Linked DNA regions of Thiocapsa bogorovii. The protein of the gene in region 2 binds, or shares a complex with, the protein of the main gene of each other region. Links are inferred from orthologs where the notes say so. Each region holds a gene or a part of one and is shown on either strand. Other genes may lie near its edges.

Region 1 (14,529 bases), 900 kb from region 2 along the record:
AAGACGGCCCCGTCCTGCATGATGCGCGTGCGCCCGCCACCGCCGCCGGGACGCTCCCAGGCGTCCTCGCGGAAGCCCGCTCCGCCGTCGGTCTCGCGCAACGCCGTGCAGATGCGGTCTTGCAGATCGAGTAGATAGGTCTTGACGGCGTCGGCGTCGGGTCGATCTGACATCGCGGCAACTCCTCGCATGTGCGGTTATCATGAGACGATTGGTCGGATAGTACCGAATCTTGACCCGGAGGGGTCCCTCTCGCCCGACTCGCCGCGATCGGCCAACGGTCCTGTGAGTCTCGCGAGCCATAACACCAATAGGAGACAACCCGATGTCCATCGCCCTGCGCTCGCTGCTGATCGCCCCCGTCCTGCTCGTCGGCTCCGCTCTCGTCTCGGCCGACCAGCCCGTCGCCTTTCTGACCTTTCAGTCGTCGGTCCCGGACGCCTGGGTCGCGGAGACGCCCAAGAGCGAGATGCGCCAGCTCCAGTTCACGGTGCCTGCGCCCACCGGCGGCGAGGGCGGCGACGGGGCCGAGTTCGTCGTCTACTTCTTCGGACCCGGTCAGGGCGGGACACTGGAGGCCAACATCGAACGTTGGCAGTCTCAGTTCAAGGGCCCGGACGGCGCGCCCGTCGAGCCGACCGTGACGCAGATCGGCTCGGAGGCGATCCCCGCCACGCTGGTCGAGCTGCGCGGAAGCTACGGCCGCAGCGTCGGCATGGGTCCAGGCGACGACGTGCAGACGGATCGCATGCTCCTTGCGGGCGTCATCGAGACGCCGGAAGGCAACCTCTTTCCGCAGCTCCACGGCCCGGCGGACCTGGTCGCGGCGCAACGCGACGGCTTCATCGCGTTCGTGAAAGGGATCCAGCCGGCGGCACCCGCGACGCCGTAAGCCGAGCTGCGGGGGGCAGACAGGTGCCACGTCGGATCCTATTGCTCATCGTTGCGATCCTGGCCATCGGCCTCTTGGCAGGTGCCGCCGGCTTGGCGTGGGTCGCGAAGCGGGGCGAGCCAAGCTATATGGGTAGCCGGGCCATTCCCGGGCTCGAAGCACCGGTGCGCGTACGCTACGGGTCCCATGCCGTCCCGACGATCGAGGCCGACAGCCTCCATGACCTGCTATTCGCCCAAGGTTACGTCGTAGCGCGCGAGCGGATGTGGCAGATGGATCTCCTGCGTCGTCTCGCCGGCGGGACGCTGGCGGAGATTTTCGGGGCCTGGGTGCTTCCCGCGGATCGTTTCTTCCGCACCATGGGGCTCGACCGCGAGGCCGAGCGAAGTCTGGCCGTGCTCGACATCGAGGAAAGGGCTCTCCTCGAGTCCTATGCGGCGGGCGTGAACGCCTATCGGACGGAGGCGACGACGGAGCGCCGTCTGCCGTTCGAGTACCTAGTCGTCGGCGCCGCTCCCGCGCCCTGGACTCCGCAAGACAGCCTCCTGATCGGCGGCTACATGGCCTGGACGCAGTCCTACAACCTGCGGGCCGAGCTGACGTTTCTTCGTCTCGCGGCCCGCATCGGCCCCGAGCGGGCGCGCGAGCTCTTCCCGACCGATGCCGGCATCCCGGCGCCGGAGGTGCCGCCCGAGCTGGTCCGCGAGCTGGCACAGGAACAGGGGCGGACCCGGATGCGCGGCGATCGGCAAGGGCCGACGATCGAGCCCGTGCTGGAGATCGTCGCCCGCCTCGGGCTGCCCTTGCCTGCGGCGGCGAGCAACGGCTGGGCGGTGAACGGGCCCCGGACGGCCGACGGCGAGGCATTGCTCGCCAACGATCCCCATCTGGCGGCATCCCTGCCTGGGATCTGGTACCTGCTCGAACTGATCGCACCCGACCTGCACGTCGCCGGGGCGAGCCTGCCCGGCGTCCCGCTGGTGATGATCGGGCACAACCGGGATCTCGCCTGGGGCTTCACCAGTACCATCGCCGATACGCAGGACATCTTCGTCGAGCGCCTCATGCCCGACGGCAAGAGTGTCGAGCGAGCGGACGGGCGTTCGGAGCCGATCGCGACCAGGGTTGCGCGCATCTCGGTCAAGGGTGCCGAACCGGTCGATCTGGTCATCCGCTCGACCGGCAACGGGGTGATCGTCAACGACATCCTGGGTCCGATCACCAAGACCCCGATGGACCTGCCGAGTCTGGACACGCCCCATCTGCTGGCCCTGCGCGAGACCAACGATCTCCCCGATCGCGCCTTTGCAGGGCTGCTGCGTCTGAACCGAGCCGAGACACTCGCGGAGGCCGGCGAGGCCATCCTGGAGTTCAAGCAGGTCGTTCTGAACCTCATGTCGGCGCACCGCGACGGCGGCATCGCGCTGCAGATCAGCGGTGTCCTGCCGCAGCGCGGCAAGGGCTCGGGCGCCTTCCCCTCGCCGGGTTGGGTCGACGGCTATGCCTGGCGGGGGCTCGTACCCCAGACGCGCAACCCGCGGCGCGCCGATCCGCCCGGTGCGGCCTTGGTCACAGCCAACAACCGCATCGTTCCGGTCAACTACCCGGTGACCATCAGCAATGCCTGGATGGCACCCTTTCGCGCCGAACGCATCGCCGAGCGGCTCGATGCGGCCGGCCCCTTGACGCCCGAGGCGATGGCGGACATCCAGAACGATCGCATCAGCACCGAAGCACGGCTGGCCCAAGCCGCCCTGCGCCGCATGGAGATGGATCTGCAGTCGGTCGATCAGGAGGCCTGGAATATCGCCGCGGAGGAGCTTCTCGACTGGGACGGCGATATGGCGGGGTCCAGTCGGTCCGCGGCCTTCTTTGCCTTGCTCGAGCCGGCGCTCTACAGGGCGCTCTACGAAGACGAGCTGGGAGAAGACCTCGAAGCCATGACGGCGATGGCCATGTTCGCTTACAGCCCCCTGCAGGAGATGCTCCGCAGCGGCCGTTCGAGCTTCTGGGATGATGTGACGACGCGCTGGACCGAGGGTCCTGCCGAGATCTGGGCGCGGGCGATCAAGGACGCGAAGGCGGATCTCGATGGCCGGATCCGAAATCCCGAAGACGCGCGCCTGGACCGGATTCGCACCCTGACCTTCCCGCATGCTTTCGGTACCTTGCCCTTGGTCGGCCGTCTCTTCAACGTCGGTCCGATCGGTGTCGGCGGGAACGTGGATACGGTGAACGTGATGAAGCCGATGCCGCTCGCACCCGAGGAGTCCGTCTTCATCCCCTCGATGCGGGTTGTCCATACGCCCGCGGATTGGGCGCGTACCCGCGGCGTGTTGCCGCTCGGTCAGTCCGGGCACCTCTTTTCCCGCTATCGAGCCGACCAGCTCGATGCTTGGTTGACGGGCGAAACCTATCCTTGGCCCTGGAACGGGCCAAGCGAGCAAGAGTCGATCGGTGTTCTGATGTTGGCCCCGGGTCTTTGATCGAGCTCGAGGCCGCGAGTCGGCGTCGGCAAGTCCCGACACAATGCTTCGGTGCTCGCGTGTCGCGCCACGGGCGACATCCGTCGAGGTTGTGCCGACGATCGGAAGGACGGCACCGCGCCGGCATTTTGCGCCTCGCAAAGCTCGGCGCAACCACGGCCGAGCGGGTGCGGCGTAGCCCGCCGCGGCCTTTCGGTTTCGGGATGCGTTTCAGGTCTCCAGCCAAAAGGTCACGGGGCCGTCGTTGACCAGGCTGACCTGCATGTCTGCACCGAAGCGTCCGGTCGCCACCCGGGGATGGTCGGCATGTGCTCGTGCGACCAGGTCATCGAAGAGGCGCTGGCCTTCGTCCGGCGGTGCGGCGGACGTGAAGCTCGCGCGGGTCCCCTTGCGGGTGTCGGCGGCTAGTGTGAATTGCGGAACCAGGAGAAGACCGCCTCCGATGTCGCGCAGGCTGAGATTCATGCGGTCGTCGGCGTCCGGGAAGACCCGATAACCGATCAGACGCTCCAGCAGACGCGCTCCGCGGGCCGATGTATCGCCTTGCTGCACGCCGACCAAGACCAGAAGGCCGCGCTCGATAGCACCGATCGTCTCGCCGGCAACCTCGATACGGGCACGGGAGACACGTTGCAATAAACCGATCATCTTGAATCCTGACTCGAGTCCGGAATGATAGATGTGACGAGTTGAAGCGATGAACCTGAGTGAGCCGGGACATGAACGGGTGAAGAACCTTGCACCCATGTGCCCTCGAGCAATGTTCTCTTTCGCAGGGGTGAACCCGGAAACCGATCAACGGAGTGGATGCGGGGTTCCCGGAAAGTCGTGCACCCCCGAAGCCTGGAAGGTGTGCTCAGAGCCTGCCTTTAGATACATCCCGAAGGGTCTCCCGGGCCGTGCGCAACGCGTGGAGGCGGGATCTGTCCGACGGGTTCGGATCGCCCCCGAAGATCGTTGCATCGGGGATCATCGCTTCGCCCGCCGCTTCAACCAAACCTCCAGTCCCTGCGCATTGAGCTCGGTGTCCAAGCTCAACAGCTCGGCGATGGCGTCGTCCGATAGGGCGACACCGTGTGCGTGGGCGCCGGCGACCAGATAGGCTCGCACGGCGTTCTTGATGCGGGACTCGCGGTCCGGGTCGGTGTTGCCCTCCTCGGCGAGTGCGATGTCGGCGAGGGCGCGGATGCTGGCGCGCAGGTCGTCGACCAGATCCGCGGGGTGTTGGACTCGGCCGTAGTGGGTGAGATACATGGCCCTGGGTGTGTAGGCCATGAGTTTATCGAGGCTGGTGAGCCAGGCATCGGGATCGAAGGCGACCGGGGTGGTCGGGGCGAACAGCCAGGGGCCGGCGGCGGTGTCGAATTCGCGGTAGGAGATGCCGAAGGTGTCGCCGGTAAAGAAGCCGCGGCTGGTCTCGTCGTAGATGCAGCCGTGGTGGTTGGCGTGTCCGGGCGTGTCGATGAACTTCAGCGTGCGGCCGGCGAGGTCTAAGGTGTCGCCGTCCGCCGCGATGATGACGCGCGCTTCCGGCACCGGGGTAAGCGCCCCGAAATCACGCGCGAAGGCCTCCTCGCCGTAGACGGCCGTGGAACCGGCGGTCAGGCGGCTCGGGTCGATCATATGGGTCGCGCCCTTGGGGTGAATGACCAGGCGCGCGTTCGCGCAAGCGGCCATAAGGGAGCCGGCACCGCCGCCGTGGTCGAGGTGGACATGGGTCGGGATGACATAGTCCACATGCTCCGGGGTCAGGCCCAGGTCGGCGATCACGCCGAGCAAACCCGGAACGGAGTTCGCGGCGCCGGTGTCGATGAAGGCAAGCCGATCCGCGGAGCGCACCAGGTAGCAGGCGGCGAGGCCGTGACGGTAGAGACCGGTCTCGAGGCAATAGATGCCGTCGTCGATGTATTGGTAGGGTGCGGGTACGGTGGACATGCGCGTGCGTGCTCCGATGTGAATCGCGTATTTTGGTCGGGGATCGAGTCTAAACCAAGCGCTGTCTTGATGCAGCGCAGCACTCATCGGGATCCGGGATTCGTATCGGGTAACATCACGGAGTCGATGGCTTTTTCCGTATAAACGGACGCCTGCATGACGTAAGCTCAAGCCCCTGGAATCGGGATCATGGCCGGCGTCGTGTGTTGCCGCGAAGGCGTTGGACATTCACCGAACGTTCGGCGCGGATGCCGGCGCGACCGCGGCATCTCGGGATTGCTCCCGAGGCGGATCTGCCGAAACCTCGGCCTTCGCAACGGATCCGGCCCGATGCGCTTGCCTTTTTCGTAAACCTTGTAGACCCTTAGTGCCTCGCTCAGTCTTCGCTCGGGGTCGTGTTGCTCGGGACCTGAAGGATTGCCGGCCTGCGCGCCGGCCGATACCGCAGCTCGGGGCAACTCCCCCTCGCCGGTTTCAATAACAATATCGGAGGATTTAGGATGGACAATACCGCCGTCGCGGACGAACCGCGCCATGTGGACCCACGCGTCAACAAGATCACCCTGGATCACCCCTGGCAATGGCTTGCCAAGGGTTGGCGGGACATCAAGACAGCACCTGTCTACAGTCTGAGATACGGCGCCATGATCGTGCTGCTCAGCGGCCTGATCGTCTTGCTGACGATTGTCGGGCACTTGACCTTTTTGATCCCCTTCCTGACCGCGGGCTTCTTCCTGATGGCCCCGTTTTTGGCGATCGGGCTCTATCAGATGAGCGCGCACCTGGAGCGCGGAGAGCCGGTGGATCACTGTCAGGCATTGGAGGCGTTCAAGCGTAATCAGGGTCAGTTGGGGATCGCGATGGGGTTCCTCGTGATGACGATGCAGCTCTGGATCCTGGCATCCGTCTTCCTCTTCATCATGATGTTCAACGACCCCTTTCCGCCGTTTTCGCGTTTTATTCCGGTCGTGGTGCTTTCGGGCGAGTACACGGGGCTGATGGTCTCGGTGGTCCTGGTCGGCGCCTTTTTCGCCATCTGTGCCTTCTGTATCAGCGCCATTTCGGTGCCGATGCTGATCGACCGCCCGATCGACGGCTTCACCGCAATGCGCACCAGCGTCCGCGCGGTGGCGCTGAATTGGCTGCCCATGCTGCTGTGGGCGACGCTCTTGGTCGGGATCGTGGGGCTTGGGCTACTGACCTTCTATGTCGGGCTCTTCATCGCTGTCCCATTGGTGGGTCATGCGACTTGGTATGCCTATCGGGATCTGGTGCCCAGAGACTGAGCTAAGCCGCGTCCCGAGGGTTGTGCATGCTCCGAGCGGCCCTCGATCTTCCACGCGCCATACTCGCGTGTAAGCGTTCGCACCCACCCTCCCCAGCCCTCCCCCGCAAGGGTGGAGGGAGCGCGTCCACACAAGGCAACAGTGTTTCGGTTCCCCTCGCGGGACGGGTCCGAGCGGTTCTCCAACTCGGCGTCGATGCGTATCGAACGCGTTCTGTTATCGTCCTAGACCGCGTCGGCGAGGATCTCGCTGATGTCTGCAAGGCCGATCCAACCCCGAGCTCGCGCATGAGCCCTCGGACGCGGTCTAGTCCGGCTCGAATCGATAGCCGAGCAGCTCGACATCTGCGGCGAAGTGTCTCGCGACCAGCTCGGCGGTGGCATCCGTGTAATACGCCCGATAGTCCTTGCTGCGATCGGTTGCCTTTCGCGCATGCGGCAGTGCCGGCGCGGGGATCCCGATGCGCTCGCAGGCGAGGGCGAAATCCTCGTGCAGACGCTCGTAGCGACCGATGAAGTCGACGATCACGGCCCCGTGCAGGTCGATCAGGTAATCGCTCTGCAGCTCGATCGAGGTGTCGACGTGATATTGATAGGGCCGCTCCGGGTCGAGCTTCCAGCGTAGGAAGGGCTCGAACTCGGTATGGCCGCCGAGGTATTGCGGCCGCTCGCGCCGGATGTGGTGGAAGGAGCTGACCTGGAGGTCCCAGGGGTTGCGCACGAAGGCGAACTTGAACAGTCCGTCGAAGACCTCCTTGGGCAGCATCTCCTTCGCAGCGATCGCCTTGGCATGGCGGGGCAGTTTGGTGGCGATGCGATGCCCGCTGAGATGGCTCAGACGGCTGCACAGGAACATGGACCAATACCAGGGATCGCGCCAGCGCAGCCCTTCCAAGGCGGCGCGCACGCTGGTTCCGCCGGTCTTGGCGATGTGGACGAAGAGAAAGCGGTATTTGGGCGAGAGCAGCATGGTGTCCGGTCAGCGCGGCCGATAAGCCTGAACGCGTTTGTTGAGCACGCCTGGAATGAGATCCGCGGCACGATCGGCCCGTCCGGGTTCGACGCCGGAGGAGGCCGCGTCAATCCGACCGGGGTGTCTTCTTCTTCGCACGCGGATGGGCCTGGTCATAGACCTGCGCGAGATGCTGGAAGTCGAGATGGGTGTAGATCTGGGTCGTGCCGATATCGGCATGGCCGAGCAGCTCCTGAACCGCGCGCAGATCGCCCGACGACTCCAGCAGATGGGTCGCGAAGCTATGCCGCAGCAAGTGCGGATGCAGGTCGCGCGTTGCGCCGTGCTCCCGGGCCCAGCGGGCGATGCGCAGCTCGACCGTGCGCGGGTTGATCCGCGTCCCGCGGCTGCTCACGAAGAGCGCGGGCTCCTCGGCCGCGGCCAGATTGGCGCGCACCAGCATCCAGCGTTGGACGGCCTCGCGGGCCTTGCTGCCCACCGGCACGCGCCGGGTCTTGGATCCCTTGCCCAGCACGCCGAGCTCGCCCTCGGCCATGTCGATGTCGCCGACGTTGACCGAGACCAGCTCGGCGAGCCGCAAGCCCGAGGAGTAAAACAGCTCGATCATCGCCTGGTCGCGGATCGTGAGCAGATCATCGTCGGCCGGATGATCGAGCAGGCTGCCCAACTGATCCGCGTCGAGTGTCGCCGGCAGTCGGCGCGGGCTCTTCGGCGCCCGCACCCCGACCGCCGGATTGGATCCGGCGAGACCCTCGCGCAGCAGCCAGCGATAGAGACTGCGCAGGCTGGAGAGCTCGCGCTGCAGGGTCTTTCCGGAGGCACCGCGGCGGTGACGCCAGGCCAGATACTGGCGCACGGCCTGCTCGTCGAGCTTCTCGATGGAGAATGATTCGGTCTCGCTCAGCCAGGCGTTCAGCCGCTCGAGATCGCGACGGTAAGCGATCAGGGTCTGCTCGGACAGCCGGCGCTCATGGGCGAGATGGCCGAGAAAGGAATCGATCAGGTCGCCCGATGTACTCATGTCATAGCGGTGAGTGGTGAGTCGTGAGTGGTAAGTGGTGAGTGCAGACCGGAGCTTCGGCGAGGACGCGGTTTAAAATTCTAATTCTTTCATCATCCTAAATCGCGTCAGCTCCGACGTTTATGGATTTGGCCGAGGCAGACCCCACCCAGAACCGATGCATATCGCACCGGACGCGATTTAGCTCGTCTCGTCGCAGTGCCCAAGCGGCACGACGCGCAGCTTCTGTCCGAGGATCTCGCCGAGCCGGTCGAGCAGCTCGGTGCCCATTTCGGGGCGAAAGCGCTCGGCGTCCTGGCTGCCGATCGCCAGCACGCCGGCATGCCCATCCGCACGGATCGGCACCAGAGCGGCCGAATGGATCGCCGCGCCCGTCTCACCGAAGAGGATCTGCGCCTTCTCGGTGTTGATCGGGCCACACAAGGCATGGTGGCGATCGACGAAGTCGCGAAACGCCAGCGTCAGTGCATCCGGTCGGGTGCCGCTCTCGTTCTCGGTCTGGAAGAGCTTCAGCGTCATCGCCTCGGCCGAGAACTCGGTCAGGAGCGCATCCTTGAGCAGTGTGCAGATCTGCTGCGAATCCTGCGCGGCGATGAGCTTCAGGACCAGGTGGTGGAGCCGGCCGGAGAGTGCCTCGTACTCGCGGGCACGCGAGATGAGATGCGTGAGGCGGTGGCGCTCCGCCTCCAGCTGCTTGCGCAAGACGCGCACCTGCTGCTCGATCAGAGAGACCGCGGCCCCCGAGTCGTGCGGGATCTCGAGCGCCGCGAGGACCTTCGGGTTGCGGGCGAAGAAGGTCGGATCCTTCAGTAGATAATCGGTGACCTTGGATTCGAGATCCGGGTCTTCGGTCGCGACGGGCGCGGGTTCGAGGGGAGTCATGCGCGATACCTCCCTGCCGGGGTGAGGTCGGACCTCGCGATCTCGGCCCGATCCGCGGTGGTGTGTTGGGTTTCATGGGTGCGGCCGGGGCCGCCGAGTCTTCTCATAGCGCGATCTCGCCTTCAAAGACCTGCACGGCCGGCCCGGTCATCCAAACGGACTCGCCGGGTGCGTTCCAGGCGATCAGCAGATCGCCGCCGGGCAGGCTGACCCGGACCCGCCCGTCCACCAGGTCGCATCGGCGGGCGTGCACCATGGCCGCGCAGGCCCCGGTGCCGCAGGCCAAGGTCTCGCCGGCGCCCCGCTCGTAGACACGCAGGCGCAGATGGTCGCGGGCGAGGACCTGCATGAAACCGACATTGACCCGTTGCGGGAAGCGCGGGTGCGATTCGACCAACGGGCCCAGACGTGCGACCGGCGCGGTGTCCAGGTCCTCGACCGAAATGACGGCGTGCGGGTTGCCCATCGAGAGCGCGCCGATCACGAGGGACTCGCCCGCGACATCCAGTGGATAGGTCTGCGCCGGTCGATCCGTCTGAAAAGGGATCCGATCGGGCTCGAATTCGGGCGTACCCATGTCGACACGGACTTGGCCTTCGTCTTCCAAATAGAGACGGATGGGACCGGCGGCCGTGCCGACCGGGATCTCGTCGTGCTCGGTCAGGCCGCGGTCGCGCACGAAGCGGGCGAAGCATCGCGCGCCGTTCCCGCATTGTTCGACCTCGGAGCCGTCGGCGTTGAAGATGCGGTAGTGAAACTCGGTGCCGGGCAGGCGCGGCGGCTCCACCAGAAGGATCTGATCACAGCCGATCCCGAAGCGCCGGTCGGCCAGCCGGCGGGCCAGCGCGGGGTCGATCGCGATGGGGCGCTCGGTGGCATCCACAACGACGAAGTCGTTGCCCAGGCCCTGCATCTTGCTGAAGGCGAGCCGCATCCCTGCACTCATCCGGGCAGGCGACCCGAGACGGCCAGATGGCGGTCGCTGACCACGCCGACCTCGAGCCCTTGGAGCCCCGCGGCGGCCAGCTGCTCGGTGACCTCCGCCGGCTCGAAGGCTGCGAAGAGCGAGTTGCGGAAGTCATCGCGCAAGACCTTCGGCTCGCCGGCGGCATAGGTCGCCACCAGCGCCTCGACCCAACCGGCCGAGGCCGGGCGCATCAGGTCCATGATCAGCACCGGAGCACCTGGCTTGCCGGTCTCGATCAGGGTTTGCCACAAGACCTGCGGGTCGTGCAGATGGTGCAGCAGACTGTTGGAGATGATCAGGTCGTAGCCGCCGCGATCCAGGGCCGCGGAGGGGATCCGATCGCAGATCAGTCGACACCGCTTGGCCACGCCGGGCAGGGCATCGAGCGCGCTTCGGGCAAGATCGAGCATGGGCCGGGAGCCGTCGAGCGCATCGCAGGTCGCCTTGGGCCAGGCGCGCAGGAAACGGATAACGATGTCCGCCGGCCCGCAGCCCAGATCGAGCACCCGCGCGCCGTCGAGCGGACCCGGCTCGAGCCGGCGCAGCAGCTCGATGAAGAGGGTGTTGGATTCGTTGAAATCCGCTTGGGCGTAGGCGAGCGCCTGCTCCTGCGTGTCCATCAGCTCGGGCTCGAGACGGCGTTTCATGACGGTAGAACGGACTCCCCGGCGTAAAGGCTCGCGACGGTCTCGCGCTCGCGCACTAGATGCACGTGGTCGCCGTCGACCATGACCTCGGGTACGCGCGGGCGACTATTGTAGTTGGAGCTCATGGTGAAGCCGTAGGCGCCCGAGCCGCGCACGGCGAGCAGGTCGCCCTCGCGCAACGCCAGCTGCCGGCCCTTGCCGAGGAAGTCCCCGGTCTCGCAGACCGGACCGACCAGATCATAGCGGGCCGGCTCCGCCTCGGTGTCGTGGATCACCGGCACGATGTCCTGAACGGCCTGATAGAGTGCGGGGCGCACCAGGTCATTCATCGCCGCATCCAGGATCGCGAAGTGACGCGTGCCGTTCTCCTTGAGATATTCCACGCGGGTCAGTAGAACGCCGGCGTTGCCGGCGATGGCGCGGCCCGGCTCCAGGAGGATCTCGTAGGGGCGATCGCCAAGCTGGTAGCTCATGGCCGCGGCATAGGCGGCGGGTTCCGGGGGATGCTCTTCGGTGTAGCGGATGCCGAGTCCGCCGCCGATGTCGAGATGCGCGATCGGGATGCCGATCTCGCCGAGCCGCTCGGCCAGGGTCAGCACGCGCCCGAGCGCGTCGATGAAGGGGGCCAGATCCGTGAGCTGCGACCCGATATGACAGTCGATGCCGATCACCCGCAGGTTCGGCAGGGCCGCGGCCCGCACATAGACCTCTTCGGCCGCGTGGATGTCGATCCCGAACTTGTTCTCCTTCAGGCCGGTGGCGATGTAGGGGTGGGTCTGCGCGTCGACGTCGGGATTCACCCGCAGCGACACGGGCGCAACCACACCCATCTCCCCGGCGATGCGATCGAGCCGGATCAGCTCGGACTCCGACTCGACGTTGAAGCAGCGAATGCCGACCTCCAAGGCGAAGCGGATCTCGTCCTCGCGCTTGCCGACCCCGGAGAAGATCACCTTGGCCGGGTCGCCCCCGGCGGCGAGCACGCGCTCGAGCTCGCCGAGCGAGACGATGTCGAACCCCGAGCCCAGGCGCGCCAGGACGTTCAGCACCGCCAGATTGGAGTTGGCCTTGACGGCGAAGCAGACCAGGTGCGGATGATCGCGGAAGGCGCGGTCGAAGGCGCGCCAATGGCGCTCCAGCGTCGCACGGGAATAGACATAACAGGGCGTACCGAAACGCGCGGCGATGTCGGCGAGCGGGACATCCTCGGCGTAGAGGACATCGTCGCGATAATTGAAGTGATCCATGCGGTCTCGGGAGGCTCTCGGCTTGAGGTGATTTTGGGGGCGATTCGGCTAGGGTCTGTCTGGAGGCGCGGTCGATTCCGGAGGCGGAACGGCCGCGCTCGGGACAACCGAGCCGATCTCGGCTGCGGACGCCGGAACCTCGACGACCGGCGGTTCGGGCAGATAGAGGGGGCCCTTCTGACCGCAGGCCCCGATCATACTCGCGATGCCGAACACGGTGACGAGGAGGTAGAAGGCTGTTCCGGCCCAGCAGTTCATGTGTGCCTCGTGTGGATCGGTCCCATGACGACCGGGAGTATAACCGGACTTGATGTTGGTCGGGCGGCTCCCGCAGGAGCCGCCCACCAACATCAAGGTGATTGAAACCTGACGTGGTGCAACGGTCGGAGGGGATATCCTCGGTAGATTGGTGCGGTTCCTTCGTCACCGCACCCTACTGCTCGGACAGGGGGCGTCGGGTGACGCAAAGGTTTCAATCACCGGCGACTTGACACGCGTGCCTTGCGGGCAGCCTTGACGGCATGGGAAGGCGACCTACGCCCTCGCGTGGCGCGGAGCGCCGGGGGGCGGTATGACACCGCGGGAGCGATACCGCGAGCGCATCGGGTCCGGGTGGCCGGACTCATGACCGTGCTCCGATCGGTCGCATCCTCGAGGGGCTCAGCGTGTCTCGGTTGCTTTCGCGGTCTCGGGGACAACCCGGAAACGCGCGGCAGTCGCGCCGTCTTCGGTCGTCAGCCAGAGCTGCTCGCCCTCGATGCGATAGCCTCGCACCATCCCGAGCGCCGCGGCATAGGCCGCCGCCTGCTCGGCAACCGCCTGCGGACCCCGGCAGGCCATGCGGGTGGTGGCGATGGGTCCGATCATGAGCCGACCCTCCTCCAAGGTGTAACCGCTCATGTAGCGGTTGCAGCCGTCGGAGCCCGAGAGGGTGCCATCCGGGGTCAAGGCCAGTGTGATCTCGGTGCCCTTCACCGTCGAGACCAGCGCCTGCTTGCCGTTGTTGTAGGTCTCCAGGCGCCAGGTGTCGCCGACCAACGGGGTCTCGGTCAGGGTTTCCAGCAGGATCAGGACGGCGCCACCGGCATCGAGCAGCTCCAACGTCCGTTCGGCCTGTCGATATCCGGCCACGGCAGCGAGATGCGTCGTGATCGCCTGCTCCAGGGCCATCAACGACTCCTCGCAGGCCATCATGGTCATGGCCATGCGCGGGTCGATCGTCAGGTGATCTCCCTCGAGGGTGTAGCCGCCCGAGAAGCTGTTGCAGCCCACTGTTCCGGAGACGCGACCCTCGGCGAAGGCGAGTCGCGGCGGCACGTCGCGGGGCTCGATGGAGACGAGATCGGTATCGGCCTCGGCGTCGGACCGATAGGCGAGGATCCGCCACGCCGTCGCGTCGATCGCGGGCACGGCAGTCTCGGCGCTTCCCGCCATCGGCTCATCGGTCGCAACGGACGGGACGACCGTGCCGATCAGGCCGAGAAGGACCAGGGTTCGAAGGGCTGACATGCGCAAGATCCTCTGGATTGCGGTGGATTGGGGTTGGGGTTTTCGGCCATCGATACAGTCGACGCGGCGCACCGTGCGCCGGCACGAAACACCCCCCGTCGATTGGTTGAGTGCGGCGTCACAGCGCCAGTGTAACCCCGCCCGAATTACCTGCCGAGCCGTCACGGGAAGCCGGATCGGTAAACCCGAGCGAATCGCTTGAGCCCCGACCCGTAATCGGCTTAATCTCCCGGTTCGCCGGATCGCGCTCACGGATCCCGGCTCACGAATCCCCGCCCGACGAGGGCAAGCCGGCAACGCGATGCGCGAGGTGGTTCCATTCCATGGCAGGGCCAACGTCCGAGACGCCGATACGCACGGATCCTCAACCATGAGTATCGTGCCGCGCCGCTGTGCGCTCGGAAGCCGAATCTTCGTCCTGCTCGCCGGAGCTGTCTTTACTACGGCCTCGGTAGCGGCCATCTCCGATCCGCTCGGCCTGGAGGAGGCCCTGGAGGCCGCGTCCGGTCACCCCCGGGTCGCGGCCTCGCCCGAGATCGCCGGTCTTCTTCCCCGGCGCCAATCGCTCTACCTGGACTGTCAGCGTCTTGCCTTTCGCAGCTCGAGCGTTGCCGACCCCGAGCGCAACCGCCCGCTCGAACCTTTGATCAGCGCCCGAGACGCGCAACGCCTGGAGATCATGGAG
Region 2 (15,274 bases):
GGCGCGAAACTTCCAGAAGACGGTGACCACGCTTCTCGGCGACTCGCAGGCGGATGTCCTCTTCCTGGTTGCGACCAACGAGCTCGCGCACAAGCTGTATCCGCAGATCCGGCTCAGCAAATCCTCGATGGCGGTGATGTCCACTTCGCACGTCTACTCCGGCGTCTTCGATCCGGCTCGCGACCGCGTGCTGGCGGGGCTGTATTTCGTCGATATCCCTTGGATGCTGAACAGTGGCGGAGAGGGTGCACTGTCGCGGCGACGCCTGAGCGGATCGTCGTTCGAGGTCGCCAATCCGCTGGCCCGTCTCTACGCGATGGGGATCGACGCCTATCGCATCACCCCGCGGCTGCCCGCGCTGGCCAAGAACCCGGGCGCCTTTTATCCGGGACAAACCGGAGGTCTCTCGATCGACTCGCTGGGCCGCGTCCAGCGCCAGCTCGCGCTCGGACGCTTCGGCGAGTCGGGGGTTCTCGAAGCTGGGGAGCCATCCGACACGCCGGCCTCGGAGAGCCCTTGAGCGGCGAGAAGCGTCGCCCGTCATCGGGGGCAACGGACGAGGCAGCCGGAACCCGGGGCGTCGGCGACGCCAAGGAGCGTCTCGCAGAGGTGTATCTGAAACGCCGGCATCTGCAACCCATCGCGCGCAATCACCGCTGCCGCTTCGGGGAGATCGACCTGGTGATGCGCGACGGCGAAACGTTGGTCTTCGTCGAGGTGCGTTACCGACGCTCGGACCGCTTCGGATCCCCGGCGGAGACCGTCGACCGACGCAAGCAACAGCGTTTGACGGCTGCCGCCAGCCATTATCTTCAAGCCCACCCGACCGTGTTACCCTGTCGGTTCGACGTGGTGGCGGTCAGTGGCGGAGACCGCATCGAATGGATCAAAAATGCCTTTGCCGTTGAATCGTAAATCCCTCCGCAGTTGCTTCATTCGGACGCCGCTCGATCAGTTCGGCGCGATCGTGCGCGCGATCGGACGGCACCGACGCACCGCAGCGGCCCTACTGCTGCTCGGTGCAACGCTGCTGTCCGGCTGCGCGCCGATGATCTTCGGCGCAGCAGCCGTCGGCACCGCCGCGACGGTCCACGACCGACGTCCGGCAAACGTGATCCTCGACGATCAGCAGATCGAGCTCGAGGCGATGAGCGCCCTGATGAGCAATCCCGATATCGGCGGACGCTCCCAGATCTCATCCACCAGCTACAACCGTACCCTATTGCTCACCGGCACGGCCGATACGACCGAGGTTGCACATGAGGCCGCGGCGCTGCTGAGCCGCATCGGAAAGGTCCAGCGGGTCGTCGACGAGATCGTGGTCGGGCCCCGCCTCGACCTGACCCGACAGGCCCAGGACACCTATATCACGGGGCGCGTCAAGACGGACATGCTCAGCATTCAACTGCCCGGATTCGACCCGACGCGGGTGAAGGTGGTCACCAGCGACGGCGTGGTCTTTCTGATGGGTCTGGTCAACCCCACGGAAGCCGATGCCGCAGCGGAGAAGGCCAGTTACGTCCCTGGGGTCAAACGTGTGGTGAAGCTTTTCGAATATGTCGACGACTACACCGACACCTGAGCTGTCTGCGGGATTCCTGAAGAGTCTGGCACGGATCGCCGGCGCGGGACACTTGCTCACGGATCCAGCGGATTGCTGGCCCTATGGATACGACAACAGCAGACTCCACGCACTTCCCAAAGGCGTCGTCTTCGCCGCCGACGAGGCGCAGATCATGTCACTGGTCGTGCTCTGCCGCGACGCCGGCGTCCCGCTCGTCGCGCGAGGACGCGGTACCGGCACGACCGGGGCGACGGTTCCGGACCAGGGCGGCATCGTGCTCTCCTTCGAGCGCATGGACGCCATCCTGCGCATCGCCCCGGAGGATCGACTCGCCGTGGTGCAACCCGGGGTACTCAATGAACAGCTCCAGCGTGCCGTCGGCGCCTTCGGCTTCTTCTGGCCGCCGGACCCCACCAGCGCAGCGAGCTGCACCATCGGCGGGAATCTCGCCTACAACTCGGCCGGACCGAGGGCGGTCAAGTACGGAACGCCGCGAGAAAACACGCTCGGCCTTGCGGCCGTCAGCGGTCGCGGCGAGCGACTGCGCACGGGTGTACTGACCACGAAAGGCGTGGTCGGCTACGACCTCACCCGGCTCATCATCGGCTCGGAGGGCACGCTCGCCCTGATCACCGAGGCTACGCTGAAGCTCACCCCCATGCCCGAGGCCAAGCGTACGCTGCGCGCAGCCTATGCGGACATCCACGCGGCCGCGGCTGCCGTGTCGGCAATCATGTCGCAACCCGTGATCCCCTGCGCCTTGGAGATCATGGACGCCGCGGCAATCCGGGCCGTACGACGCTACGCAGGGCTCGACCTTCCCGAGGATGTCGGGGCGCTGCTGATGATCGAGGTCGACGGACCCGCCGGCTGTATCGATCAGTCCGTCGCCGCGGTCGCCGCAGCCGCAAATCATGCCGGCCTCGTCGAACTTCGCCGGGCAGAGTCGCCCGAAGAGGTCACCGCGCTCTGGACGACACGCAAGGCGCTCTCGCCGGCCTTGCGCCATATCGCGCCGAAAAAGATCAACGAGGATGTCGTCGTCCCGGTCTCGCGCATGGGCGAGCTCATCGAGGGCCTGGAGAGGCTATCGCAAGAGAGTGGCGTGCAGATCGTGAATTTCGGTCATGCGGGCAACGGCAACATCCATGTGAATCTTCTGATCGACCCGGACGATCCGGTTGCCGTCGAGAGCGCGCATCAGTGCCTGGACGCAATGTTTTCGCTCGTGCTGCAGCTCGGCGGAACGCTCTCGGGCGAGCACGGTGTCGGGATCGCCAAGCGCGCCTTCGTCGACCGCGAGATCGAGGCACCCGTGCTCGCGCTCATGCGCGACATCAAGCGGCAGTTCGATCCGGCCGGGATCCTCAATCCCGGGAAAGGCTTTCCGGAGACCACCAAGCGCACCGAAACAGGTCGCTGAACCGAAACCAAGAATGCCGGTATCGGCTACTTGCCCGGGCGCACCAAGCCGCCGAGCCCGACCGCCTCGAGCGCATCCAGGAGCAGGCGTCGCACGGACGCCGCATCCTCGCATTGGAGGGCCACCTTGAGCACCTCGCGGGCCCGTGCCCGACTGATGCTGCGGATGACGCGCTTCACACGCAGCAGGCTTCCCGCACCCATACTCAAGCTGTGCACGCCCATGCCGAGCAGGAGGAAGCTCGCGAGCGGATCACCCGCCATTTCCCCGCAGACGCTCACCTCGCGGCCGTGAACGCGCGCGCCCGCGAGGATCTGCAGCAGTGCGCGCAAGACCGCCGGATGAAACTCGTCGTAGAGCTTTGCGACGTGGGCGTTGTTGCGATCGACGGCGAGTAGATACTGGGTGAGGTCGTTGGTCCCCACGGAGATAAAATCGACCCGCCGCGCCAGTGCCTCGCACTGATAGACGGCGGCCGGGACCTCGATCATCACGCCGATCGGCGGCAATCGCACCTGATAGCCCTCCTCGAGCAGCTCATCGTGTGCGCGATGGATGAGCAGCAGCGCCTCGTCCACCTCGCCGACCGTGCTGATCATGGGCAACAGGATCTGAAGATTGTCCAGTCCGATGGACGCCCGCAGGATCGCGCGCACCTGCGTCAAGAAGATCTCGGGCTGATCGAGCGTGATCCGGATGCCGCGCCAGCCCAAAAAGGGGTTGGCCTCGTGCATCGGGAAATAGGGCAACGGCTTGTCCCCGCCGATATCCAGTGTCCGGATGGTGACGGGGCGCGGGGCAAACAGCTCGAGCACCCGCCGATAGTTCGACATCTGCGCGGTCTCGCCCGGAAAGGTATCGCGCACGATGAAGGGCAGCTCGGTGCGGTAGAGCCCCACACCGGCCGATTCCTCGATCCCGAGCGGTCGTGCCTCCGAGACCAAGCCCGTATTCAAGTAGAGCGGCACCAGGTAACCGTCCGAGGTCTCGGACGGGAGATGGCGCAATGCCTGGAGCTCGCTGGTCAGGGCCGCCTCGTCTTCGGCGAGACGCTGATACTCGGCGCGAACGGTCGGGCCGGGCGCAACGTAGACCCGCCCGCGGTAACCGTCCACCACCAGCTCGCGTCCCTCGACACGCCCGACCGGCAGGTCGGCAACCGCCATCGCCGCCGGCACGCCCATCCCGCGGGCAAGGATGCCGACATGCGATGAGCCCGAGCCGGTGGTCGAAACGATCCCCGCCAGCATCTCGCGCGGGACATCGGCGATCTGCATGGCGCTGAGCTCGTCGCCGACCAGGATCGTGTTGGGCACGTACTGGATCGGCGCCGCCGTCAGCTTCTGCAGATGCGTCAGGATACAGCGACCGAGATCGCGCACATCGGAGGCGCGCTCGCGCAGATAGGCATCGTCCATGTCGTCGAAGACCTTCGCGTGCTCGGCGATGGTCTCGCGCAGCGCCCCGGGCGCCCAGTTGCCTGCACGAATCCTCGAGAGCGTTCCGTCGATCAGGGTGTCGCTCTCGAGCATCAGGCGCCAAGCGTCGAACAAGGCCATGTCTTCGGCACTGAGATGTGCTTGGGTCCGCAACGCAAAGCGATCCAGGTCCTCGGCCACGTGCTCCACTGCACCGAGAAAATCCTTGGCCTCGTTGTCGAGGTTCTCGGCGCGCCGATCCGGAACGGCGTTGAGATCGGCCGGCGGGTAGACCACCACCGCGACGCCGATGCCGATGCCGGGCGATGCCGGCAAGCCGGGCAGGAAACGTTGCGGGATCCCGTCGTCCTGAAGACGGGCCAACTCTCCGTTGGTGCGCGCAAAGGTAATGGCGCCGGCCAGCTGCGATGCCAACGTGACGACGAAGGTGACCTCGTCGTCGCCGAAGTGGCGCTTTTCGCGCTGCCGCAGGACCAGCACACCCAGGACCTTCCGATTCTGGATAATGGGCGCACCGAGGAACCCGTGATAGTGCTCCTCTCCGGTATCCGTGATGCGCTGGTAGCGTGGATGATTGACCGCGTCGTCGAGGTTGATCGTTTCGGCGCGCTCGCTGACCAACCCGATCAACCCTCGGCCCAACTCCAACCGCACCCTGCCGACCGCCTTCGCGCGCAGTCCATCGGTCGCGTGCAACACGTGCCGACGGTTGTCGAAGTCGTTGAGATAGACCGAGCAGACATCGGCCCCGACTGCCTGCTTCACACGCTGGACGATGATGGTCAGTGCACGCTCGAGGTCGGGGGCGTTGTTGACCTCCTGCACGATGCGTCGCAACGATTCGAGCATAGGCGAGGCCTGCCCCGGAGCCGCCGCGGACCCGGCAACCGAGCCGGCGCCGTCGAGTCCGACCGACCCTCGCTCGAGCTGCTCCGCCGCGAGCCCTGTCATCGTCCGCGCTGATGCATCAAGCCGACCGCCCGGGACTGGATGTCCTCGCGGGCGGGCGGACCCTCCGGGTACAGGCTCGGAGCGAGCTCCTCAAGCGCTTGCGTATAGACCCGGCGTTTGAAGTAGACCACCTCGTGCAGCGGTTGCCAGTAGCGGACCCAGCGCCAGGCATCGAACTCGGGCTTTTCGGTCTTGTCGAGACAGAAGGCGTCTTCACCGCAATCCACCCGTAACATGAACCAGACCTGCTTCTGGCCGATGCAGGTCGGACCGCAATGCCGCCGGATGTAGCGTTTGGGAAGGTGATACCTGAGCCAACCGCGTGTGCAGCCGAGGATGGTAACCTGGCGGGACTGAAGTCCGACCTCCTCCTCGAGCTCGCGATACATCGCCTGCTCGGGCGTTTCGTCCGAATGGATCCCGCCCTGCGGAAACTGCCAGGCATTCTGGCCGACGCGACGACCCCAAAATAGACGCCGGTCCTGATTGCTCAGGATAATGCCGACGTTGGGTCTGAAACCGTCGTGATCGATCAAGGAACCGAGTCCGTGAGGCCGTGATGCCTCATTCTTCCACATCCGGCGCATGACCGGCAAGCAGACAGCTGTATAAGCGATTGCCATTCAACGGCTTTCGCATGCCATCGGAAACGGCTCGGAGGCCCCCTCACGCGACGCCGGACGCAGGCACCCCCGGCTTGAAACACCGGTAGGATTCCGAGACCATCCGGCGATGCGAGGCGACACGCGGGCGCCCGAGCACGACGCCGATGACCACATCACCGCGAGACATCAACCGAAGGACTAGGACATGGCGCTGGCGATCTTCGATCTGGACAACACACTCTTGGCAGGCGACTCCGATTATCTCTGGGGTCGCTTCCTCGCCGCCGAGGGGGTGGTCGATGCAGACCATTACGACAGTGAGAACGAGCGCTTCTATCGCGCGTACAAGGACGGGACCCTGGATATCCGGGAATTCTTGAGATTCTCCCTGCGCCCGCTGCGCGACAACCCGCGAGGGTATCTCGAAGCGCTGCGCGAGCGCTTTGTCCAAGAGCTGATCGCGCCCATCATGCTCCCGGCCGCCAAGAACCTCGTCGAGTCGCATCGCAAGGCGGGAGATACGCTCATGATCATCACGGCGACCAATGCCTTCGTCACGGCCCCGATCGCGCAGCGCTTCGGAATCGCGCATCTGATCGCGACGCTGCCGGCGGAAGAGAACGGGCGTTTCACAGGTGAGCCAGCCGGCCAACCGGCGTTTCGCGAGGGCAAGGTCAACCGGCTCGATGCTTGGCTGCGCGAGCATCGAGAGACCCTCGAGGGCAGCAGCTTCTACAGCGACTCGCACAACGATCTCCCGCTCCTGGAACGCGTCGATCGGCCGGTCGCGGTCGATCCCGACCCGCAACTGCGCGCGACGGCCCTGTCACGCGAGTGGCCCGTCATCTCGCTGAGACCCTGAACCCGGGGCGCAAGGCCGCCGGCGCGCCTCGCAACCGCGTTCGGATCCACGTTCACACCGGCGTCACGCAGCCCACATACGCCCGCAATACTCCGAATCTATGATGGCCCTCCACGCAATGGTTCTTTTTCCGAGGGCATGCAATGGTTGCGACTGCGTCTGCGTTGACCGCCAAGCGCGGGGAGCGCCTTTTCGTCGAGCTCGCCGCGAGCGAGTCGGAGATCCGCGAGGCACAAGCCCTGCGGTTTCGCGTCTTCGGAGAGGAGTTGGGCGCAAAGCTGAAGACGGGCTCGAGCGGACTGGATGTGGACGATCTCGATGCCTACTGCCAGCATCTCTTGGTGCGGGACACACGCACCGGCGAGGTCGTGGGCTGCACGCGGCTCCTGACCGACCGCAACGCCGAGCGCATCGGTCGGTTCTATTCCGAGAGCGAATTCGACTTGGGGGCAATCCCCCGGCTTAAGGGCCGCCTCCTGGAGGTCGGTCGGACCTGCATCTCGGCCGAATTTCGACAAGGAACAGCGATCGCCGTGCTCTGGTCCGGGCTGGCCGGATTCATCCAGCTCCACGGCTTCGATTATCTGTTCGGCTGCGCCAGCATGCCGCTCGGCGAGAACGACATCCAGGCCGCGGCCATCATGAACCGATTGCGGCGACATGCCACGGTCTCGCCCGAGCTGCAGGTCATCCCGCGGGTGCCGCTGCACACCGCACAAGTGCACGACGATGTTCTGGATGCGCCGCTGCCGGCCTTGCTGCGCACTTACGTGAGGCTCGGGGCGAAGGTCTGCGGGGAGCCCTGCCGCGATCCTGATTTCGGCGTGGCGGATGTACTGATGCTGCTCGACGTCCATGCGCTGAATCCGACCTATTCGCGGCACTTTTTCGATCGCACCGCGAGTCTGTGACGCGATGCGGCACGCGCGGTCGACTCGGCGGCTTGCACTCATCCTCGCTCACCTGGGCAAGGGTGCGTCGCTCGCACTCTACATCGGCCTTCTTTCGCGACTCGGCCGGAGACCGACGCGGATTCCGGACATGGCACGGCGCTGGCACCGACGTCTCTGCGGAATCCTCGGAATCCGGATTCGCGTCGTCGGCCGCCCACATCCCGGCTGCCTCTTGATCGGCAACCATATCTCCTGGCTGGACATCCCCGTCGTCGGCGCGCAAGGCGAGATCGCGTTCCTCTCCAAGGCCGAAGTGCGCGATTGGCCCCTGATCGGCTGGCTTGCCGACACCGCGGGCACGCTGTTCGTCGAGCGCGGCGCCATCCGCATCGAGGAGATTGCCTGGCAGCTTCGCAAAATCGGCCGAGATCGGACCCTGATGCTCTTCCCGGAAGGGACGACAAGCGACGGCTCGGGCGTACTGCGATTCCACCCGCGTCTCTTCGCGCTTGCGCAGGAGACCGGACTGGAAATTCAGCCTGTCGCCATCGCCTACCGTTGCGACACCAGCGGGGCGCACGACAGCGTCGCGCCCTTCATCGGCGACGATACCCTACTCGCCCACCTGCTGCGGGTGGTTCGCCACCCCGGGCTCACCGCGGAGGTCCATTTCCTCCCGCCGGTGGCGATCGACGAAGAGAACACGACCCGACGCCTCCTCGCCGAGCGCACGCGTCGCGCGATCGTCGAAGCACTCGGTATAGGCCCCGACGCCGCGCCGCATCGCCCGCGCCCTGCGGGGCCTACCCGGCTGCCGGATCCCGTTCCGGACCCGATCCACGGGCGACGGGAATCCATCACGACGGACGGAATCGCTCATGTCGCCTGACAACGTTGTCCCGGAAACCGATACGGTCTCCGGGCGTCTGCGCGTCGCGATCGTCACCGAGACCTATCCCCCCGAGATCAACGGTGTTGCCCACACCATGCGGCATCTCGCCGAGGGATTGGCCGAACGCGGACATACCATCCAACTGATTCGCCCTCGACAGCACGGCGAGCAACGCGACCCGGTTGCACCGTCGCTCGGCCGCATCGGCGTGCACCTGGTCCCCGGCCTGCCGATCCCGGGTTACCGAGGTCTCAGATTCGGGCTCCCGGTGTACTGGCGGCTGCGCCGCCTCTGGGGCCGTGTCGCGCCGGATCTCATCTACATCGCGACCCAGGGCCCGCTCGGCCACGCCGCGCTCTCCGCCGCGCACCGACGCGGGATACCGACGGTGACCGGATTCCACACCCAGTTTCAGCAGTATAGCCAGCACTATGGTCTCGGGCTCTTCACCCACCAGATCGCCGAGACGCTGCGTCATTTCCACAATCGATCGGATGCGACCCTCGTCCCTACAGCCGAGCTGAAAGCGGAGCTCTCGGGCGAGGGATTCCATGATGTCCACGTCTTCGGTCGCGGTGTGGACGTGGACCTCTTCTCGCCCGCTTGGCGCGACGATTCGCTCAGGCGCAGTTGGGGCTGCGACGAGGACACCTTGGCTGTACTCTACGTCGGGCGAATTGCGCCGGAGAAGAATCTCGATCTCGCAAGCGAAGCCTTCCAAGCGATCCGGGCCGCTCGACCGAAGGCACGTTTCATACTGGTCGGAGAGGGTCCAGCGCGCGAGCAGATCCAACGGGAAAGTCCCGAGCTCATCTGTCCCGGGGCCAAGATCGGGGTGGAACTCTCGAAATATTACGCCTCGGGAGATCTCTTTCTCTTTCCGAGCCTGACCGAAACCTTCGGAAACGTCGTGCTCGAAGCAATGGCCAGCGGCCTACCGGTTGTCGCTTTCGACTACGCCGCGGCCAGATCCCTCATTGCTCCATGGCGGAACGGGGTTACATTACCGCTTGGGGATCGTGCAGCGTTTATCGCTGCCGGATGTGAGCTGGCTCGTGACCTGCCACGGGTTAGAAAGCTCGGCGAACAGGCCCGTTGCGCGGCGGAGGAGATCAGCTGGGATCGCGTCATCCGGGGCGTCGAAGACCGTCTCTTTCAGGTCATCCACCGAGAACGTGGAACGGAGGCTTGCCGTGCGGCTGTGGCTACAACATCTCAATGAGATCGAGGTCTCGCTCTGCCGCACGTGGAGCCGAGGCGGTCGGCGCCGTTGGATTCAACGTCCGTTCGCCGTCATCAGTCGGCTCGGCGACGGGGTCTTTTGGTACAGCTTGATCGCCATTTTGCCCATGACCCATGGACTTCTCGGCCTCAAAGCCAGTGTCCACATGCTTGCCACGGGCGGCGTCGCGCTCGCCCTCTACAAATCGCTCAAGGTCTATACGCGTCGCGAACGGCCCTGCCATTATGCCGCCGAGATCATCGCCTTGGTCCCCCCGCTCGACCGATACAGCTTTCCGTCCGGCCATACACTCCACGCCGTGAGCTTCTCGAGCGTCGCCGTCTACTATGTTCCCGAGCTCGCCTGGATACTCGTGCCGTTCACTATGCTGGTCGCCAGCTCGCGGATCATCCTCGGCCTGCACTATCCCAGCGATGTTCTCGTTGCGACCTTTATCGGACTGACTCTTGCTTTTACCGGCATCTCGATCGTGGCTTGAACCTGGAATCCGGCGTTCTCATCAGACCCGCCGGCTGAGGGGACACCCAGAAACGACACCGCCCCGAAACGTGCCCACGAAAAAGGCCGGGCGATTGCCCGGCCTTTTTCGTGGCGGCGCACACGAGGTGCGCCAAGCCATCGGTCAAGTCTTACTTGGCTTCAGGCTGAGCCGGAGCAGCGGGCGCCATCGGGGCGACAGGTGCTGCATAGGGGTAGGCGTAAGGATAACCGCCGCCGTAGTAAGGAGCGCCGTAGCCGTAAGGCGCGCCGTAGCCATAGTAGGGGTTGTTGTAGCCGTAGCCGTAGCCGCGACCCAGTCCGCGACCGTAGCCGCGACCACTGCCGCCGCCGCTCATGCCGAAGTTGAAATCACCGTAGCCGTCGCCGAACATGTCGCTGAAGGCATCGCCGAGTCCGGAGCCGTAGCCGGGGCCGTAACCGCCGTAACCCGGGCCCCACCAAGCGGACGCGGACGCGGAAGCACCGAGGAGAGCGGCAACGGCAGCAGCAGTAGCAAGCTTGTTCATTCTATTCTCCGAATCGATTTATGTTGTTGGCAGCAAGCGTGGATGCCTTATCGCCACCCACGGAACGCATTATATTAGCAAATGATTAAATATGAAATAAGTAATATCAATCGGATTGATCTTTATCATTGCCTTTACCGATTACCTTGCCTTGTCCGCGCGCACACGCCGCGCAACCTCGACCAAATCCTCCCAGGCTTTCCCCTTCTGATCCGGCGAGCGCAGCAGGAAGGCCGGATGGTAGGTCACGCGCAGCGGAATCGACCCTTTCCGAAACGCCATCCACCGTCCCCGTAGGCTCCCCAGCGGCGCGTCCGTCTGCAGAACATTCTGGGCCGCCACGCGCCCGACGCAGAGGATCGCTCGCGGACCGAGCAGCTCGATCTGTCGCAAGAGATAAGCCTCGCACTGCCTGGCCTCCGCGGGGTGTGGATCGCGATTTCCCGGCGGGCGGCACTTGAGCACGTTGGCGATGTAGACCTCCTCGCGCGCCAGGCCGATCGCCGCGAGCATGCGGTTGAGCAACTGGCCGGCGCGCCCGACGAAGGGCTCGCCGGCGCGATCTTCGTCCGCGCCCGGCGCCTCGCCGATGATCAGGAGGTCGGCATTGCGATTGCCGACTCCGAAGACCGTATGGGTGCGGGTCTCGCAGAGCCCGCAGGCGCGGCAGCCGGACACTGCCGTCTCGAGCGCATCCCAATCCATCCGCGCCGGATCGGGGGAAGACGGAGCGTCCGGCAAATCGGACTCGCCGGCCCCAGACTCGCCGGGTCCAGACTCGACGGCGCCCGGCGGAACCGGATTCGGCAGGACCTCGGGATCCGCGGCTCGAATCGGCGGTGTTTGATGCGGAAGTCGCGCGGACGGGGAAACGAAGCTCGGGGCGGTTTGACCCGGCGCGGGGGACGCGGGCGAGACGAGGGCCTTCTCTTCGAGGCTCTCGACCGCACTCGCTGCGACCTGGCGCGGCACCCACACATCGACGCCCATTGCGCCCAGGTAGTCCAAGCGTCGGCGCTCGTCCATCTCCATGCGCGTCAGACGTCGCCGGTTTGAGGATGTGCGCGCTGGGCCGGCTGGAGGATCTTGTTGCAGGCGTTGATATAAGCCTTTGCCGAGGCGATGACGATATCGGTGTCGGCGCCCTGCCCGTTGACAATGCGCCCGCCGCGTTCGAGCCTGACGGTGACTTCCCCCTGGGCGTCGGTGCCGCTGGTGATGGCGTTGACCGAGTAGAGCTTCAGGACCGTGCCGCTGTCGACGATCGACTCGATCGCCTTGAAGGTCGCATCCACAGGACCACCGCCGCTGGCGGTTCCGGTCAGCTCCTCCCCGTCGAACGTCAGCACCAGGTTCGCGCAGGGCGTCTCGCCCGTCTCGGAGCAGACCCTCAGCGAGACCAGCTTGACCCGTTCGTTGGCCGCGTCCAGCGTCGCATCCGTCACCAACGCCTGCAGGTCCTCGTCGAAGATCTCATGCTTCTTGTCGGCGAGATCTTTGAAGCGCGAGAAGGCGGCGTTGAGCTCCTCCTCGGAACCCATCACGATGCCGAGCTCCTGCAACCGGGTGCGAAAGGCGTTGCGACCGGAATGCTTGCCCATCACCATCCGATTGGCGTTCCAACCGACGTCCTCGGCGCGCATGATCTCGTAGGTCTCGCGATGCTTGAGCACCCCGTCCTGATGGATACCGGACTCGTGGGCGAAGGCGTTGGCACCGACCACCGCCTTGTTCGGCTGAACCGCAAAACCCGTAATGCCCGAGACCAGCCGCGAGCAGTTCATGATCTGGGTGGTATCGAGCCGGGTTTGACACTCAAACAAATCCTGACGGGTGCGGACCGTCATTACGATCTCCTCGAGCGCCGCGTTGCCGGCGCGCTCGCCCAGGCCGTTGATCGTGCATTCCACCTGGCGGGCACCGTTGCGTACGGCGGCAAGCGAGTTGGCGACCGCGAGTCCCAGGTCGTTGTGACAATGCACCGAGAAGATCGCCTTGTCGGCGTTCGGAATTCGTTCGCGCAAGGTCCGAATCAGGCTTCCGAACTGATCCGGGATGTTGTAGCCGACCGTATCCGGGATATTGACGGTCCCGGCACCGGCGTCGATGACGGCCTCGAGGACGCGACAGAGGAAATCGATCTCCGAACGTCCTGCGTCCTCGGGCGAGAACTCCACATCGTCGGTATAGCGACGCGCCCGCTGGACGGCATGCACCGCTTGTGCGAGCACCTGATCAGGGGTCATGTTCAGCTTGCGCTGCATGTGGATGGGGGAGGTGGCGATAAAGGTATGGATCCGCCCGGCGGTCGCACCGGCCAACGCTTCGCCGGCCCGGTCGATGTCCTTGTCGAGCGCGCGCGCCAGACCGCAGACACGGCTCTCCTTGACCGTCTCGGCAACCGCCTTGACCGCCTCGAAATCACCCGGACTGGCGATGGGGAACCCCGCCTCGATCACATCGACACGCATCCGCTCCAGGGCCTTCGCGATGCGCACCTTCTCGTCGCGGGTCATGGATGCACCCGGACTTTGCTCGCCGTCGCGCAGCGTGGTGTCGAAAATGATCAAGTGGTGTTTTGCGGTCATGGATGATCTCTGCGTCGCGCGGCCGTCTGGAAGGAAGGGACCCGGTCTTCGGGAAGCTATTGTAGGCGATCGGCGCGCAAGCGGCGCCTTTGCGATCGCGGTTTGGGGCGATCGGACCGATACGGGCGGACTCGGGAGCTTGTGGCTCGCAGCGGTTCCTGTATAAGCTGCCGCCGGCGGCACCGGGAGCCAGAACGGGAGATTGGGGCGTCGGTGCTACGCCGGCGGTGCCGGGAGTCGGGAGTCGGTGCGGTTCGCTCTCGCTCACCGCACCCTACGCCGGCGCCGGGAGCCGGAACGGGATATCGTGGCCCCGAGCCCGGCCGGCGCCCGACGACGCGACGCCCCAAGGATCCCGAGGAGGCCATGCACGCGATGATGCCGGACCTGCACGACCTGGAGATTCTGCTGCGCTCGGACACCCCGATCGTGCTCATCGAGTCGATCGAGGAGCCGCGTGTCGTCGAGCTCTTCGCTGGACTTGCCGTGCGTCTTGCCGAGCCGGCCTTTCGCTGGTCGGTGACCGAGGGGCTGCGGCGCATCGAGCTCGATACCGAGCCGCAAAGTCGCCTCGCCGATCCGACCGAAGTGCTTCGCAACATCCGCTCGACACGGCAACGCGGCATCTATTTGCTGCTCGACTTCCATCCCTATCTCGACAATCCGCTGCACGTACGCCTCCTGAAGGAGATCGCTCAAGGCTACGCGGACCTGCCGCGCACCCTGGTCCTGCTCAGTCATGCGCTCGAGGTTCCGCCCGAGCTGCATCATCTGAGCGTACAGTTCGGCCTGCGCCTGCCCGACCGCCAGCGCATCATGGGCCTGATTCGGGAGGAGGCGAAGCGCTGGCAGGACTGCGCGAACGGGCGCAGCTTCAAGACCAGCCGCGACGCGGTGGATCAGCTCGCCCGCAACCTGCTCGGGGTCACCGAATCCGACGCGCGCCGCCTGATCCGCAACGCCATTCGTCACGACGGCGCCATCACCCGCGAGGACGTCGAAGCGGTCAAACGCGCCAAATACGACCTGCTCGGTCCCGAGGGCGCCATCGGCTTCGAGTACGACACGCGATCCTTCGCCGAGGTCGCCGGTCTGGGCAATCTCAAGGCCTGGATCGATCGGCGCCGCGATGCCTTCCTGGATCCGGACCGCAAAGGGGATCACCCGCGCGGGGTCTTGCTCCTGGGGGTGCAGGGCGGCGGCAAGAGCCTAGCCGCGAAGGCGGTCGCCGGGCGTTTCGGCGTGCCGCTGCTGCGCCTGGACTTCGGTGCGCTCTACGACAAATACATCGGCGAGACCGAGAAGAACCTCCGCAAGGCGCTGGCGACGGCCGATGTCATGTCGCCCTGTGTCCTGTGGATCGACGAGATCGAGAAAGGCGTCGCGACGGGTGCCGAAGACGACGGGGTCGGACGACGCGTGCTCGGCACCCTGCTGACCTGGATGGCCGAGCGCAACAGCCGCGTCTTCCTCGCGGCGACCGCGAACGACATCTCCAGACTCCCGCCCGAGCTTATCCGCAAGGGACGGATCGACGAGCTCTTCTTCGTGGATCTCCCCGGCGCAACCGTGCGGCGCGAAATCTTCGCGATCCACCTGCTTAAGCGGCGGATCGATCCCGAACGCTTCGACCTCCCGCGACTCGCCGAGGCGAGCGAGGGCTTCACCGGCGCCGGCATCGAGCAAGCCATTGTCTCAGCGCTGTACGCCGACGAGACCGCCGGAGATGGACTGACCACGGCTGGTCTGCTCGGCGAGATCGCAAGCACCCAACCCTTGTCTGTCGTCATGCGCGGACAGCTTCAAG

The links.
Region 1: the proteins of LT988_RS09330 (region 2) and dapF are in contact, whole or in part, in a solved structure (PDB 5YGU), measured with the Escherichia coli proteins. The link is inferred for Thiocapsa bogorovii from one-to-one orthologs.

The regions. Positions count from the first base shown.
Region 1 is NZ_CP089309.1:2,949,215-2,963,743, forward strand. Bases 8,494-11,222 are described here. They hold dapF (diaminopimelate epimerase), read right to left. Parts: upstream 10,409-11,222; coding sequence 9,578-10,408; downstream 8,494-9,577. Other genes in these bases: xerC (tyrosine recombinase XerC), read right to left, coding at 8,494-8,592; LT988_RS13410 (DUF484 family protein), read right to left, coding at 8,773-9,474; LT988_RS13420 (class I SAM-dependent methyltransferase), read right to left, coding at 10,417-11,088; lysA (diaminopimelate decarboxylase), read right to left, coding at 11,085-11,222. Also shown: hemF (oxygen-dependent coproporphyrinogen oxidase), read right to left, coding at 1-173; LT988_RS13375 (hypothetical protein), read left to right, coding at 326-892; LT988_RS13380 (penicillin acylase family protein), read left to right, coding at 916-3,378; dtd (D-aminoacyl-tRNA deacylase), read right to left, coding at 3,589-4,026; LT988_RS13390 (MBL fold metallo-hydrolase), read right to left, coding at 4,348-5,313; LT988_RS13395 (DUF2189 domain-containing protein), read left to right, coding at 5,814-6,599; LT988_RS13400 (sulfotransferase family 2 domain-containing protein), read right to left, coding at 6,906-7,568; more of xerC, read right to left, coding at 7,678-8,493; more of lysA, read right to left, coding at 11,223-12,335; LPS translocon maturation chaperone LptM, read right to left, coding at 12,384-12,593; LT988_RS13435 (META domain-containing protein), read right to left, coding at 12,996-13,844; LT988_RS13440 (TolC family protein), read left to right, coding at 14,215-14,529. UniProt on the Escherichia coli protein: Involved in the succinylase branch of the L-lysine biosynthesis and in the biosynthesis of the pentapeptide incorporated in the peptidoglycan moiety. Catalyzes the stereoinversion of LL-2,6-diaminopimelate (L,L-DAP) to meso-diaminopimelate (meso-DAP).
Region 2 is NZ_CP089309.1:2,050,292-2,065,565, forward strand. What follows is about bases 4,144-6,845. They hold LT988_RS09330 (RNA pyrophosphohydrolase), read right to left. Parts: upstream 5,914-6,845; coding sequence 5,374-5,913; downstream 4,144-5,373. Other genes in these bases: ptsP (phosphoenolpyruvate--protein phosphotransferase), read right to left, coding at 4,144-5,275; LT988_RS09335 (histidinol-phosphatase), read left to right, coding at 6,188-6,844. Outside these bases: LT988_RS09305 (penicillin-binding protein activator), read left to right, coding at 1-520; LT988_RS09310 (YraN family protein), read left to right, coding at 517-915; LT988_RS09315 (BON domain-containing protein), read left to right, coding at 893-1,582; LT988_RS09320 (FAD-binding oxidoreductase), read left to right, coding at 1,557-2,987; more of ptsP, read right to left, coding at 3,014-4,143; LT988_RS09340 (GNAT family N-acetyltransferase), read left to right, coding at 6,988-7,755; LT988_RS09345 (lysophospholipid acyltransferase family protein), read left to right, coding at 7,760-8,626; LT988_RS09350 (glycosyltransferase family 4 protein), read left to right, coding at 8,616-9,851; LT988_RS09355 (phosphatase PAP2 family protein), read left to right, coding at 9,823-10,350; LT988_RS09360 (sulfur globule family protein), read right to left, coding at 10,502-10,879; LT988_RS09365 (uracil-DNA glycosylase), read right to left, coding at 11,021-11,905; LT988_RS09370 (2-isopropylmalate synthase), read right to left, coding at 11,917-13,467; LT988_RS09375 (AAA family ATPase), read left to right, coding at 13,834-15,274. UniProt on the Escherichia coli protein: Master regulator of 5'-end-dependent mRNA decay.